2 regions of the Vibrio sp. 2-Bac 85 genome follow, and region 2 is predicted to be linked to the other one. Evidence: riboswitches for the same ligand, from Rfam matches in the RefSeq annotation. Region 2 holds a riboswitch; the other holds the start of a gene.
What was found. Region 2 has a riboswitch for thiamine pyrophosphate ahead of thiD (bifunctional hydroxymethylpyrimidine kinase/phosphomethylpyrimidine kinase). Riboswitches for the same ligand answer to the same signal wherever they lie in the genome.
Positions count from the first base shown of each region.

Region 1 (6,473 bases), on a different contig from region 2:
ATTTGCGGTAATAATTGTTTTTTAATGACCTCAAGAATTCCCTCTTCAGCCATTTCATCACCCGTTGAAGCGACGGCGACAGGGTCGTAAATAACAAAGGGCTTATGCGCCCAAGTTTGCTTATATAAAGCTAACTGTTGAGCTAGTATTTTGACGTGCTCAACACTTGCAACCAAACCTATTTTAATGATTTTAGCGGGCATATCTTCCGCTAAGCTAGCTAACTGTTGTGTGAACATTTTTTCTGAAACACTTTCAACTAACTGCACGGCTTGAGAATTTTGTGCAGTCACAGCGGTGATCACAGAGCAACCATCAGCCCCTAAATCATGAAATGTACAGAGATCGGCTTGGATCCCTGCACCGGCACTAGAGTCTGATCCAGCTATTGTCCACACTATGTTATTCATATTTAACCTTAAACTTGTTTGTAAACCGGCGATCAGTAAAGGACTAATCGCCGATAATTTTTGCCATCATACTTTATCTAAGCTTTATATTTTATCCACAAAAGCTGGTTGATAAATTTCAGCACCATTGTCATTAAATTCTTTAGCTTTAAGCGCCATACCTTGTTCCACTGTCATTTCTGTAGTCATAACAATGGTTTCACCTAATATTTTGATCGATATTTCACCTGAATCTAACTTCGCAGTAAAGTCGCGTACATCTTGGGTAATTTTCATTGAGCAAAATTTAGGACCACACATAGAGCAGAAATGCGCAACTTTCCCCGATTCTTGCGGTAGGGTTTCGTCATGATACTCACGTGATGTTACGGGATCTAAACCTAGATTGAACTGATCTTCCCAACGGAATTCAAAACGTGATTTTGATAGTGCATTATCACGAATTTGTGCACCAGGATGACCTTTTGCTAAATCAGCAGCATGTGCAGCGATTTTGTAAGTAATCAAACCCACTTTTACATCATCTTTATTCGGTAACCCTAAGTGCTCTTTAGGCGTCACATAACAGAGCATTGCACAGCCATACCAGCCGATTTGGGCAGCGCCAATACCAGAAGTAATATGGTCGTAACCCGGTGCAATATCCGTGGTTAATGGACCTAAGGTATAAAATGGGGCTTCAAAACATTCTGTTAACTGTTTATCCATGTTTTCTTTGATCATCTGCATCGGTATATGACCTGGGCCTTCGATGATCACTTGCACATCATATTCCCACGCTACTTTAGTCAGCTCACCTAATATTTCTAATTCAGAAAATTGTGCTTGATCATTTGCATCAGCAACCGAACCTGGACGCAAGCCATCACCGAGTGATAACGACACATCATACTGCTGACAAATTTCACAGATTTCACGGAAGTATTCGTAAGCAAAGTTTTCTTTGTGATAGGTCAAACACCATTTCGCCATGATTGAACCACCACGAGACACAATACCAGTCACACGTTTAGCCGTCATCGGAACAAAGCGTAACAATACACCGGCATGAATAGTGAAATAATCCACCCCTTGCTCTGCTTGCTCAATTAACGTATCGCGAAACACTTCCCAACTTAAATCTTCGACCACCCCATTCACTTTTTCTAGAGCTTGATAGATAGGGACAGTGCCAATTGGTACTGGAGAATTACGCATGATCCATTCACGTGTTTCATGAATGTTACGACCCGTTGATAAGTCCATTACCGTGTCTCCGCCCCACAGCGTTGACCACACTAATTTTTCCACTTCTTCTTCGATGGAAGATGAGACAGAAGAGTTACCGATATTAGAATTAACTTTAACTAAAAAGTTACGGCCAATGATCATCGGCTCTAATTCTGGATGGTTGATATTTGATGGGATGATTGCACGGCCTCTCGCCACTTCTGAACGTACAAATTCAGGTGTGATCGATTCCTGTAAATTCGCCCCGTAACTTTGCCCTGCATGTTGTGAATGTAATGCTTCACATTTAATACGCTCACGGCCTTGGTTTTCACGAATCGCAATATATTCCATTTCTGGTGTGATAATACCCTGACGAGCATAGTGCATTTGTGTTACGCACTGCCCTTTTTTCGCACGCAAAGGCTTAGGTAAATTTGCGAAGCGTAATTCATCTAATGAATCATCCGCTAAACGTGTTTGTGCAAACGCAGACGTCACTCCGTCAAGTTTTTCAACATCATCACGCGCTTCTATCCAGCTTTGACGTAGTTTTGGTAACCCCGCATGAACATCTATTTTAGTATTCGGATCAGTATAAGGGCCTGACGTATCGTAAACAGGAATGGGCTCATTTTGTTCATAAACTGGATTATCTTCACTGCCGCCAACAAACGTATCGGTTTGGTGGATCTGACGCATCGCGACCTTGATAGGATGGATATCCCCATCGATAAAGATTTTTTCAGAGTTGGGGTAAGACTCATTATTCAAATTTTGAATATAGTCTTGTGCAGCTTGGCGTGATTCTCGGCGTGATAGACCTTTACGATCGGTTGTTTTTAATGTTGAGTTAATATCTTTAGACATAGCATTCTTTACCTGTTTATTATAAAAAGCTTATAAAAAATTAGAAGAGTGCTTGTCGAATTTGTGTGGAAGTTAAAAAAGATCAATGGAATGAAATTTTCTACTTGTTCCCTTCGTAGGTATTAGCCCAATCAGGTTCCACGGATCCCACATAATTTTGTTAACACTGATTAGTACCATGTATTAAAAAATTATTTAATGTGGTCTCAGCCTTTGGGACATTCCCATTAGCACTCCGACAAGATGCAGGCAGTATAGAAGAAAAAGCAATCAAGTTAAACAGGTGAAGAGAATTAAGCAAAAAAGACCTTAACCCTTTAATCGTGTTTCTATTTAGTAATGGGCAGGAAGTAATTAAGTGATTTAAACCAATAAACTAAACCACTTATTATTTAAAGCTAACTCAACATTTTAGCATTCAAAATGCAAAAATCCTCAAGGCCTGAAGCATGTAGATCTAAGCTATAAAATTGATGAATAACGAATATATTATCTAATGATGACTACAGCATCGACCACCAGCATTTTTATGTGATGCTTTTTTCAACACCCCTTGCTCAGGTGTATTTAAAGAACGACGAAGTAATTTAGCACTTTCCAATAATGTTTCAATATCATCCCTTGTATTACCTTGCTCTACTTTTAAACCTGCATTCAGTAGTTTTGCTAAGGTTTTCTCACCTACTTTTCTAACAATCACAACATCGCAGTGCATTTCTTGTAAGAGTTGAATAATCAATAACTTTGCAGAACAACCGCTAAGGCCTAAAGCTGGATTATCATGCACAGCTATTATCTGATTGTTTTCATTATAAAAGGCGAAGTTCTCAGATTTTGAAAACTGGTGAGAGAGCTTATTATTACTCATTGCGACAGCATAAATCATGGTATTTTCCTTAATTATCTAGGTTGACTAATTCATTGGGTAACACTAATGCATGACCGTTAATCAATGCATTACTTATCTTAAAACGTGACTTTTTTAAAATATTGGCAAAGGTTTGTCGTGAAACTTGCATTCTTTTGGCTGCATCCTGTTGCGAAAGCCCTTCAATATCTACCAAGCGGACAGCTTCCAATTCATCACTTTCAATGCTGATTTTGATTAGCTTAGTTACTGGAATGCCATTGGGTTTAAATAGACTGCATTTAGCAAATTTTTCAGCACAGATATGTCGCTTTATTTTAGGTCTCATTTACAGTTATCAATCCTTAGTTCTAAATTTCAGTTATCAGTTATCAATTACCTTTTGATATGTTATCTTAACCAAGTAATTAGCATATGCCAATTACTTTATTGTCAATAATGAATGATAGAGGTCAATATGTCTGCTACTCATGACTCAGAAAAAACACAATTATTAAAAGAATTACAGTCACTTAATAACAATAATATCCCTCAGCCACTAACCTTAGTACGCAAGAAAAAAAGTCATCAAGGTTGCATGTTGTGTGGGCCAAATGCCGTATTAGGTTTGAAATTAGATTTTTACAGTGATCCTAATCAGCAAGTCTGGGCTCATTTTAAAAGCTCAATTCACCAACAGGGTTATGAAAGTATATTGCATGGTGGTTTTTTAGCGGCATTATTAGATAGCAGCATGTGCCAAGCAGTTTTCAATCAAGATATTGAAGCTGTAACAGCGGATATGAATATTCGTTTTTTACATGAAATGAAGATCAATAGTGATATTTTGATGACAGCTAAAGTTCTGCCTTCTCGTCCTCCTCTTTATAAAGTAGAAGGTGAGTTATATGTAGATGGCCTATTGATGGCAAAAAGTAGTGCGCGTTTCATGACAAAAGGATTTGCTAAAAGCAAAGCACACTAATATTAATTAGTCCTTGCCTGCCTTACTTTAATAGACTTTATCAACTTCCTCGACTTATCCGACTTACTCTGGGTATTAGGGCATCAGATACAGTTGACGCACAAGGGCATGGTATTTTGAACTCGATATAGAAGTCACTACTGGATAGTATTTATCGGACTGTTTCAGTCGAATCTTTTTATTACTTAATTAAAACAATAAGCATAAAAAAACCCTCACTATTTTCATAGCAAGGGTTTATCAACTTAAAAATATTTCTTTATCCTAATTTAGGACAGAAATTATTTTTTAGCCGCTGCTTTATCAGCTTTAACTTTTTCAATCACAGCATCAGATACTGAAGCAGGACAAGGCATGTAGTTTTTGAACTCCATAGAGAACTGACCACGACCTGAAGTCATTGTACGTAGTGAACCGATGTAACCAAACATTTCTGAAAGAGGTACGTCAGCTTTAATACGAACACCAGAAGCACTAGGCTCTTGACCAGCGATCATGCCACGACGACGACTAAGGTCACCGATTACATCACCAACATGATCATCAGGAGTGAACACGTCTACAGCCATCATAGGCTCAAGAAGTTGTGCGCCTGCTTTAGGGATAGACTGACGGAATGCACCACGAGCTGCTAATTCAAATGCTACTGCAGATGAATCCACGGCATGGAAACCACCATCAAAAAGTTCAACTTCAACATCAAGTACAGGGAAACCAGCAAGTACACCAGTATCCATCATGCTTTTAAAGCCTTTCTCGATAGCTGGGAAGAATTCTTTAGGTACGTTACCACCAACAACAATTGATTTAAACGCAAAACCAGAACCAGGTTCGCCAGGCTTGATACGGTAATCAATTTTACCGAATTGACCAGAACCACCAGATTGTTTCTTATGTGTGTAAGAATCTTCGATTGCTTGTGTGATTGTTTCACGGTAAGCAACTTGAGGTTCACCAACAACTAAATCAACACCGTATGTACGTTTAAGGATATCAACTTTGATATCTAAGTGAAGCTCACCCATACCAGACAGGATTGTTTCACCAGAGTCGATATCAGTTTCAACTTTAAATGTAGGATCTTCTGCAACCATTTTACCAATCGCAATACCCATTTTCTCAGTAGAACCTTTATCTTTTGGTGTAACAGAGATAGAGATTACTGGGTTAGGAAAAACCATTGCTTCTAGAATGATTGGATCTTTTGGATCACATAATGTGTGACCAGTTTGAACGTTACCTTTCATACCAACGATAGCGATGATATCGCCCGCTTGTGCAGAAGTAAGTTCGTTACGATCATCAGCTTGCATTTCACACATACGACCAACACGCTCAGTTTTACCTGTAGCAGCGTTCATGATGGTATCGCCTTTCTTCAATGTACCTGAGTAGATACGTACGAAAGTTAATGAACCAAAACGGTCATCTGTAATTTTAAATGCTAGTGCTTTAAAGCTTTCTTCAGCAGAAACAAGTGCGAATTTACCGTTAGGCTCGCCTTCTTCATCTGTAAGAGGTTGTGGATCAACTTCTGTAGGTGAAGGTAGGTAATCAACAACAGCGTCAAGGATGTTTTGCATACCTTTGTTTTTAAACGCAGAACCACAGTAAGTAGGGAAGAATTCCATTGTGCGCGTACCTTTACGGATACAACGTTTAATGTCTTCTAGAGATGGCTCTTCACCTTCAAGGTAAGCTTCAAGTAAGTCATCGTCTTGACCTAGTGCTTCTTCAAGCAACATTTCACGGTACTCTTCTACTTTATCAACCATGTCCGCAGGAACATCTTGGATAGAGTAGTTTTCAGGAAGACCTGTTTCATCCCAAACGAATGCTTGACGAGTTAATAGATCTACAACACCACAGAAGTCATCTTCTATGCCGATAGGTAGAACCATAACTAGTGGGTTAGCACCTAAAACGTCTTTAGTTTGTTTAACTACACGGTAAAAATCAGCACCCATACGGTCTAATTTATTTACGAAGATAATACGTGCAACTTTTGAGTCATTCGCGTAACGCCAGTTAGTTTCTGATTGTGGTTCAACACCACCAGAACCACAGAATACACCGATGCCGCCATCCAATACTTTAAGTGAACGGTAAACTTCAACAGTGAAGTCAACGTGTCCAGGAGTATCGATTACGT
Region 1 covers NZ_JALAAB010000009.1:11,685-18,157, reverse strand. Annotated here, with positions in the region: gene thiE (thiamine phosphate synthase) at 1-410, opposite strand, end outside; gene thiC (phosphomethylpyrimidine synthase ThiC) at 495-2,489, opposite strand; TPP riboswitch at 2,581-2,737, opposite strand; gene MT390_RS10975 (NifB/NifX family molybdenum-iron cluster-binding protein) at 2,983-3,375, opposite strand; gene MT390_RS10970 (DUF134 domain-containing protein) at 3,386-3,685, opposite strand; gene MT390_RS10965 (PaaI family thioesterase) at 3,815-4,321, shown strand; gene fusA (elongation factor G) at 4,603-6,473, opposite strand, start outside.
Region 1: it holds a riboswitch for thiamine pyrophosphate, as region 2 does, so the genes downstream of both, thiC (phosphomethylpyrimidine synthase ThiC) here and thiD (bifunctional hydroxymethylpyrimidine kinase/phosphomethylpyrimidine kinase) in region 2, are expected to answer to the same signal.

Region 2 (6,473 bases):
CCTGAGGTAACTTGATCACTAACCAACACGCACCTAGTAATGCGTAGGCACAAATAGTTGCAAAACCACAGAATAGAGTAAACGGTGTGAACCAATCAAACCAACCTCCCGCATAACTTCTACCATCGACTTCGATACCTTGTAACATGGCACCTAGCATGATCCCTTGAGTTGCAGCAGCTGCAATCGATCCTGCAAAGAATGCGATAGACCAAACAAACTTTCCACGTTTAGTTCTAAATCGATATTCAAATGAAACACCACGTAATACCAACCCCAGCAACATAATAATTAACGGTGCATAAAGCGCAGGCATCACAATCGAATAAGCAAGTGGAAATACAGCAAATAACCCACCTCCCCCCAGCACTAGCCAAGTTTCATTACCATCCCAAACAGGTGCAATGCTATTCATCATTAAATCTCGTTCTGCTTCATTGGAAGCTTTGGGAAAAAGAATGCCTATCCCCAAATCAAATCCATCTAGCACAACATAAATTAATACGGCAAAACCAATCAACCCGTACCAAATTAAAGCGTAATCCATATATTTCCCCTAAGGTAATCTGTTCGGATGTGAAGCAGGTGGCACTTCAGCACCATCAGGAAGTCGAGCCTCTAATGCTTGTTCATAACGCGTAGGCGACTTTTGCATTAAACGAATGATATAAAAGAACCCTGCACCAAAAACGCACAAATAAACAACAACAAATGCGGTTAAAGACCAACTTATTGCAACTGCGTCTATTGGTGACGCTGAGTCAGCAGTTCTTAATAATCCATAAACGGTAAATGGTTGCCTGCCCACTTCAGTGGTTATCCAACCTGAGATTAAAGCAACAAAACCAGCGGGGCCGAATAAAACACAGACTTTATGAAATAATGGTGTTTGATAAAGCTTACCTTTTTTACGAAGCCATAAACTGACAAGACCAATCGTCAACATACCAAAACCGATACCCACCATTACCCTAAAGCTCCAAAAAACAATCGAAACGGGTGGATGATCAGCTTCAGGAAAAGCATCAAGGCCTTGCACTCTGCCGTTAAGTTCATGCGTTAAAATAAGGCTACCTAACTTAGGAATAGCTACCTGGTATTTCATCTCTTTTGCTTGATCATCAGGAATGCCGAAAAGGATCAGAGGAGCGCCATCGTGAGAATCATAATGTCCTTCCATCGCGGCTATTTTTGCAGGTTGATGTTGCATTGTATTTAATCCATGAAAATCACCAACAATAATTTGCAATGGCGCTACAACCACAATCATCCACAACGCCATTGAAAACATAGTTTTGGCTAGAGGATTGTGATTTGCTTTAATTAGGTGGTATCCCGCTACTGCTGCAACCACAAAGGCAGTCGTCAGATAAGACGCCAATAACATATGCACCAGGCGGTATGGAAATGAGGGATTAAAAATAATCGCTAACCAATCTTCTGGAATAAATTGCCCTGCTTCATTGATCGAATATCCAGCAGGTGTTTGCATCCAACTGTTAACCGACAATATCCAAAAGGCCGAAAGAAAAGTACCAAAAGCAACAACACAAGTAGCTGAGAAATGTAGTTTCCTCCCCACTTTTTTCATACCAAACAACATCACCCCAAGAAATCCTGCTTCTAGGAAAAATGCAGTTAAAATTTCATATCCCATTAGTGGCCCAAGGATGGGACCAGTTTTATCGGAGAATACACTCCAGTTAGTCCCAAACTGATAACTGAGTACGATCCCACTAACCACACCCATACCAAAAGTAACAGAGAATATTTTTAACCAATACTTATAGATTTGAATGTATTTGTCATCGTTGGTCTTCAGCCATAGACCTTCTAATACAGCTAAATAGGACGCAAGCCCGATAGTAAATGATGGGAATATAATGTGGAAAGACACAGTAAATGCAAATTGAAACCGTGCCAGATCTAATGCCAAAGTATCCATAATCGCTCCTAATTTGTATAGGATTATGTACGCTGCTTTGAGCAAGAAAGATCAAGTACCCTCTAATGTTTTTTATCTGTAGAATTTCTCTTAAGACAGTTTTTTTATATAAAAATGGACAATATATCCCTAGATAGTTGTCATTCACAGCACCTGTTTTTTATCCCCTTAAGTCATATTTGGTTATTCACATTAGATAAATATAATGAGTTACCAACCTATTTAGCCGGTGATTAAGTTTGCGTAAAGCCTTCTTAACTAACTTAAATTCTGATTAATGAATGTGAAAGTGAAAGTGAGAGTGAGATTGAGATTGAGAGTGCAATTACATTTAATTATAAAATACAGTTTGTATCGCTTAGTTGAAGACGAGTTATGAAATCAATAACAGGTTATTATGAAGTAATTTAATGTAGAAATGAGTAAATAGCAGTGCTGTATAATTTTGCTTGAGCCAGTAAATAAGCCTTGTAACGAATGATGTCTGAGCAGGGTCAAATACATTCGATCCTTTCAATAAACCTTTAAATAATTCTGTGGGTATATTTCCATTTGAACATCACTGCTTAATTTATGGCCTCCTTTTATAACGCTCGCAGCGATTCCTACCATGTTCCTTGCTTTGGTATAGGGCAAGATCTGCTTGTTTAATTAGCTCCACAGATTTAATATTTAATTGAGGGATCATTGATGCGACACCTAAACTAATGGTGACATGCTTGTATGACGACTCACTATGGGAAATGTTTAAATTACTAACAGCAAGCCTTACCTTTTCTGCTACTAAAGCGCCTTCTTTAATATCACTTTCTAGCAATATAACAAACTCCTCACCACCATAACGAGCCAAAAAATCAGTAGGTCTATTAATAGTTTCTTGGATAGTTTGGGCCACTTTTTTTAAACAATCATCACCCGCTATATGTCCGTAAGTGTCATTAAATTTTTTAAACTCATCTATATCAATGAGTAATAAAGTTAACGGTTGTTGGTTACGGGTTTTTACCAACCACAAATAATTAAGCGTTTTATCTAACCATCTCCTATTAAATATCTCAGTTAACCCATCGACTTGTGACAACGACTCTAATACCGCATTCGATTTTTCAAGTTTATCATTTCTCTCATTAACCATATCGATAGCTGCATTAAAACCAATAATCAAATCACCTATTTCATCTTTTTTATAACCTTTAATATGTGTCAGGGATTTTTTCTGCAATACCATTTTCCTAACCGATTCAGCAGCCTTTTTTAATGGATTAAAAAAGAAGAATAAAAAAAACATAATCACCAAAAATACAGAAAAACTAACAATGATCCCATTAATAATGGCAGCCCGTAAACTTTCATTTATTATCTGATAAACCTTGGCCACAGGAGTTCTTACCATAACAAACCAATCCGGGGAGTTAATATCAGCCGTAGCTGCTAACATTTCACCTTCAACTGAAGTCACTGTATGGCCATATCCATTAAAGCCTCTCATTACCTCGTCAAGGAATGCATCCATCCCTTTTTTTGGAGTTGCTTTTAACACAAGGTTTGGATCGCTCGATGCTAAGAATATTTGATTCGCTCTTGAAATGACTAAGATATCGCTACGTTCACTAAAGTCTTTATCAAAGATATACGCCATAAAACCGGGGCGGTTCAAGAAGATTGGTGCTTCTAATATGCCTAATACCTGTCCATTTTCATCTCTTAACGCTTTTGCGATCACAACCAGTACTTCACCCATAACTTCAGAACGAAAAGGTGAACTAATAATAACGCCTTGGCTATTATTCGCCTTTCTCAACCATTCGTAATCAGTCATTACTAAGTTTTTTCTACCTGGAATAACCGGATATTCAGCTATAGCGCCCTGTCCATTTGGGCTTATAACTGCAAAGCCCTGTGGAAAAAAATCAGTAAAAACAATATTATTTTTAAATATTTCCGTTATAAAGGCTTCTGATTGTATTTTTTGAGGAGGGATTTTATCAGCTAAAGCAACCAAAAAATTAGTACGCATTGCTATTTTTTTTTGAATGTCTTTTGCAATATATTTAGCTTGTGTATATTGCTCTTTATTGATTTGGTTTTTTATTTCAGCCTTAAGCATTAAAAAATTGTAAATTTGAAGCGGCGTAAAAGCAACGATGATAAACACCGCAACATAGAAAGATAATTTAGTGGAAATACGGGATGGTTTTATTTTATCTAAAAGAGTTGTCATCTACTCATAATTTATTAGTTAATACACAAAGGCAAACATACCTCTTTTATTATATAAAAGTTAGTTGTTTTGTTGATAACATTGCGACTCATCATGAAATTATTTGTTTGAAACAAAACTCAGTTATTAGCGACTATTAATTTTTACTATGCGAGATATAAAGCGGTAATAAAACGTATCAACAAGTAACACTTGGGATTGTCGAGATTGCGTAATCACATCTTAGAATGAAATATAAATTTAAGTGATGCAGTTTTATACGCAGTCGTTGTTTAACATGAATTATTTAATATAGGCGATTAACCACAATTAACTTAACAAGCTCTCCTTTAGCAATATGTTTGATTGCGCTTTTAACAGAACTTGTTATGATTTGTGGCGATTATAGTCGGGGGGCCATTGGCTGAGAGCGATGTGATATCAATATTAATTGATAAAACGTCGATACCCGTTGAACCTGATACAGTTAACACTGACGCAGGGAACTATGTAGAAACCATTCCTGTGGCATTCCTTTGCTTTGTATTGGTGGATATCAGTTCCGATCGCGTTGTGAACGGAGCCATTATGTCTGACCTTACGCCTAACACTATTTGTAACCCAATTCGCACACCGATAGTATTAACTATTGCTGGTTCTGACAGCAGTGGCGGTGCTGGCATTCAAGCCGATATTAAAGCGATTTCAGCCACCGGCAGTTATGCTTGCTCTGCGATCACTGCTATTACCGCACAAAATACGCTTGGTGTGTCTGCTATCTTCCCGATCCCCCTTGAACATGTTGAAAAGCAATTAGATGCTGTTTTTAGTGACCTCAATATTGTCGCGGTTAAAGTAGGCATGTTAGCCGACTGCGAGATCATCAAAGTGGTGGCTAAAAAACTAAAACAGTACAAACCGTCCTTTTTAGTAATCGACCCTGTGATGGTCACCACCAACGGTGATTTATTATTAGAAAAAGTCGCCATTCAAACTCTAAAAACTGAACTACTGCCAATGGCTGATTTAATCACCCCTAACTTGCCTGAAGGCGCGGCGTTAATTGACAGTCACATTCCCACCAGCGAACAAGAAATGCAGGCAATGATTGATGCTTTACGTCAGTTAGGTGCTAAAGCCGTATTATTAAAGGGCGGGCATTTAGAGCAAGATGAAAACAGTAATGATTTGTTAGTTTTAGCGGACTCAGTACAGCAACTAACTGCAAAACGTATTAACACAAAAAATAACCACGGCACAGGTTGTACTTTATCTTCAGCGATTGCTTCTTATCTGGCTCAAGGCCATGAATTATCAAAAGCAGTACAGCTTGGTAAAGATTACATTACGCAAGCATTACAACATGCTGACCAACTTAATATTGGTCAAGGCCGTGGCCCTGTTGATCATTTTTATGCATTGAATCGATAGATGCTCAATATGACAAATAACCTATCGTCACAGCAAACAGTACCAAAGCAAGCAATGTCAAATGAGATAAATGCACCCAGCATTGATATTCACAATGCCAGTTTGCGTTATAACGACAGTGACCAGTGTGTATTGTCGTCACTGACGATGCATATTCCAGCGGCGCAATGGACTTGTATTCTAGGCCGCAGTGGCTGCGGTAAAAGCTCTTTGTTACGTTATTTGGCGAACTTATTAAGCGATAAAATACAATGGTCTGGGCAGCTATCCACCAGCACCAATATTGCATTGCAAGGTCAAATTGCCTATATGGCACAGCAAGATTTATTAATGCCCTGGTTATCGGTATTAGATAACGTACTGCTCAGCGATAAATTCACACCTAATCCACAGTCATCACAACGTGATAAAGCACAACAACTATTACAGCAGGTTGGCCTTGAGCAACAAGCTCATTATCTACCACAGCAATTATCTGGTGGAATGCGACAGCGTGTTGCATTAGCGAGAACCTTAATGCAAAACAAGCCTGTAGTATTAATGGATGAACCTTTCTCGGCATTAGATGCAGTAACACGCTACCGCTTGCAAAACTTAGCCCATGAATTATTAAAAAATAAAACCGTAGTATTAATTACACATGATCCACAGGAAGCTATTCGTTTAGCAAACCAGCTTTATATTATGCAAGGTCAACCTGCATCTGCAGAATCATTAGATGTACCTAGTACCCCAGCACCAAGACAATTTGATGCACAATGCGCTGAGCTACAGCAGACTATTCTTGACCGTTTGGAGCAAGATTATGCGTAATTTTGTTGCCATGTCAGGTTTAACTAAATCGTTTAAAAGCAGTGATAAAACATTACCGCCAGTATTACGTATCCTGTTCACTTT
Region 2 covers NZ_JALAAB010000021.1:23,275-29,747, reverse strand. Annotated here, with positions in the region: gene cydB (cytochrome d ubiquinol oxidase subunit II) at 1-547, opposite strand, end outside; gene MT390_RS17610 (cytochrome ubiquinol oxidase subunit I) at 557-1,945, opposite strand; gene MT390_RS17605 (sensor domain-containing diguanylate cyclase) at 2,517-4,166, opposite strand; TPP riboswitch at 4,546-4,667, shown strand; gene thiD (bifunctional hydroxymethylpyrimidine kinase/phosphomethylpyrimidine kinase) at 4,734-5,576, shown strand; gene MT390_RS17595 (ABC transporter ATP-binding protein) at 5,631-6,389, shown strand.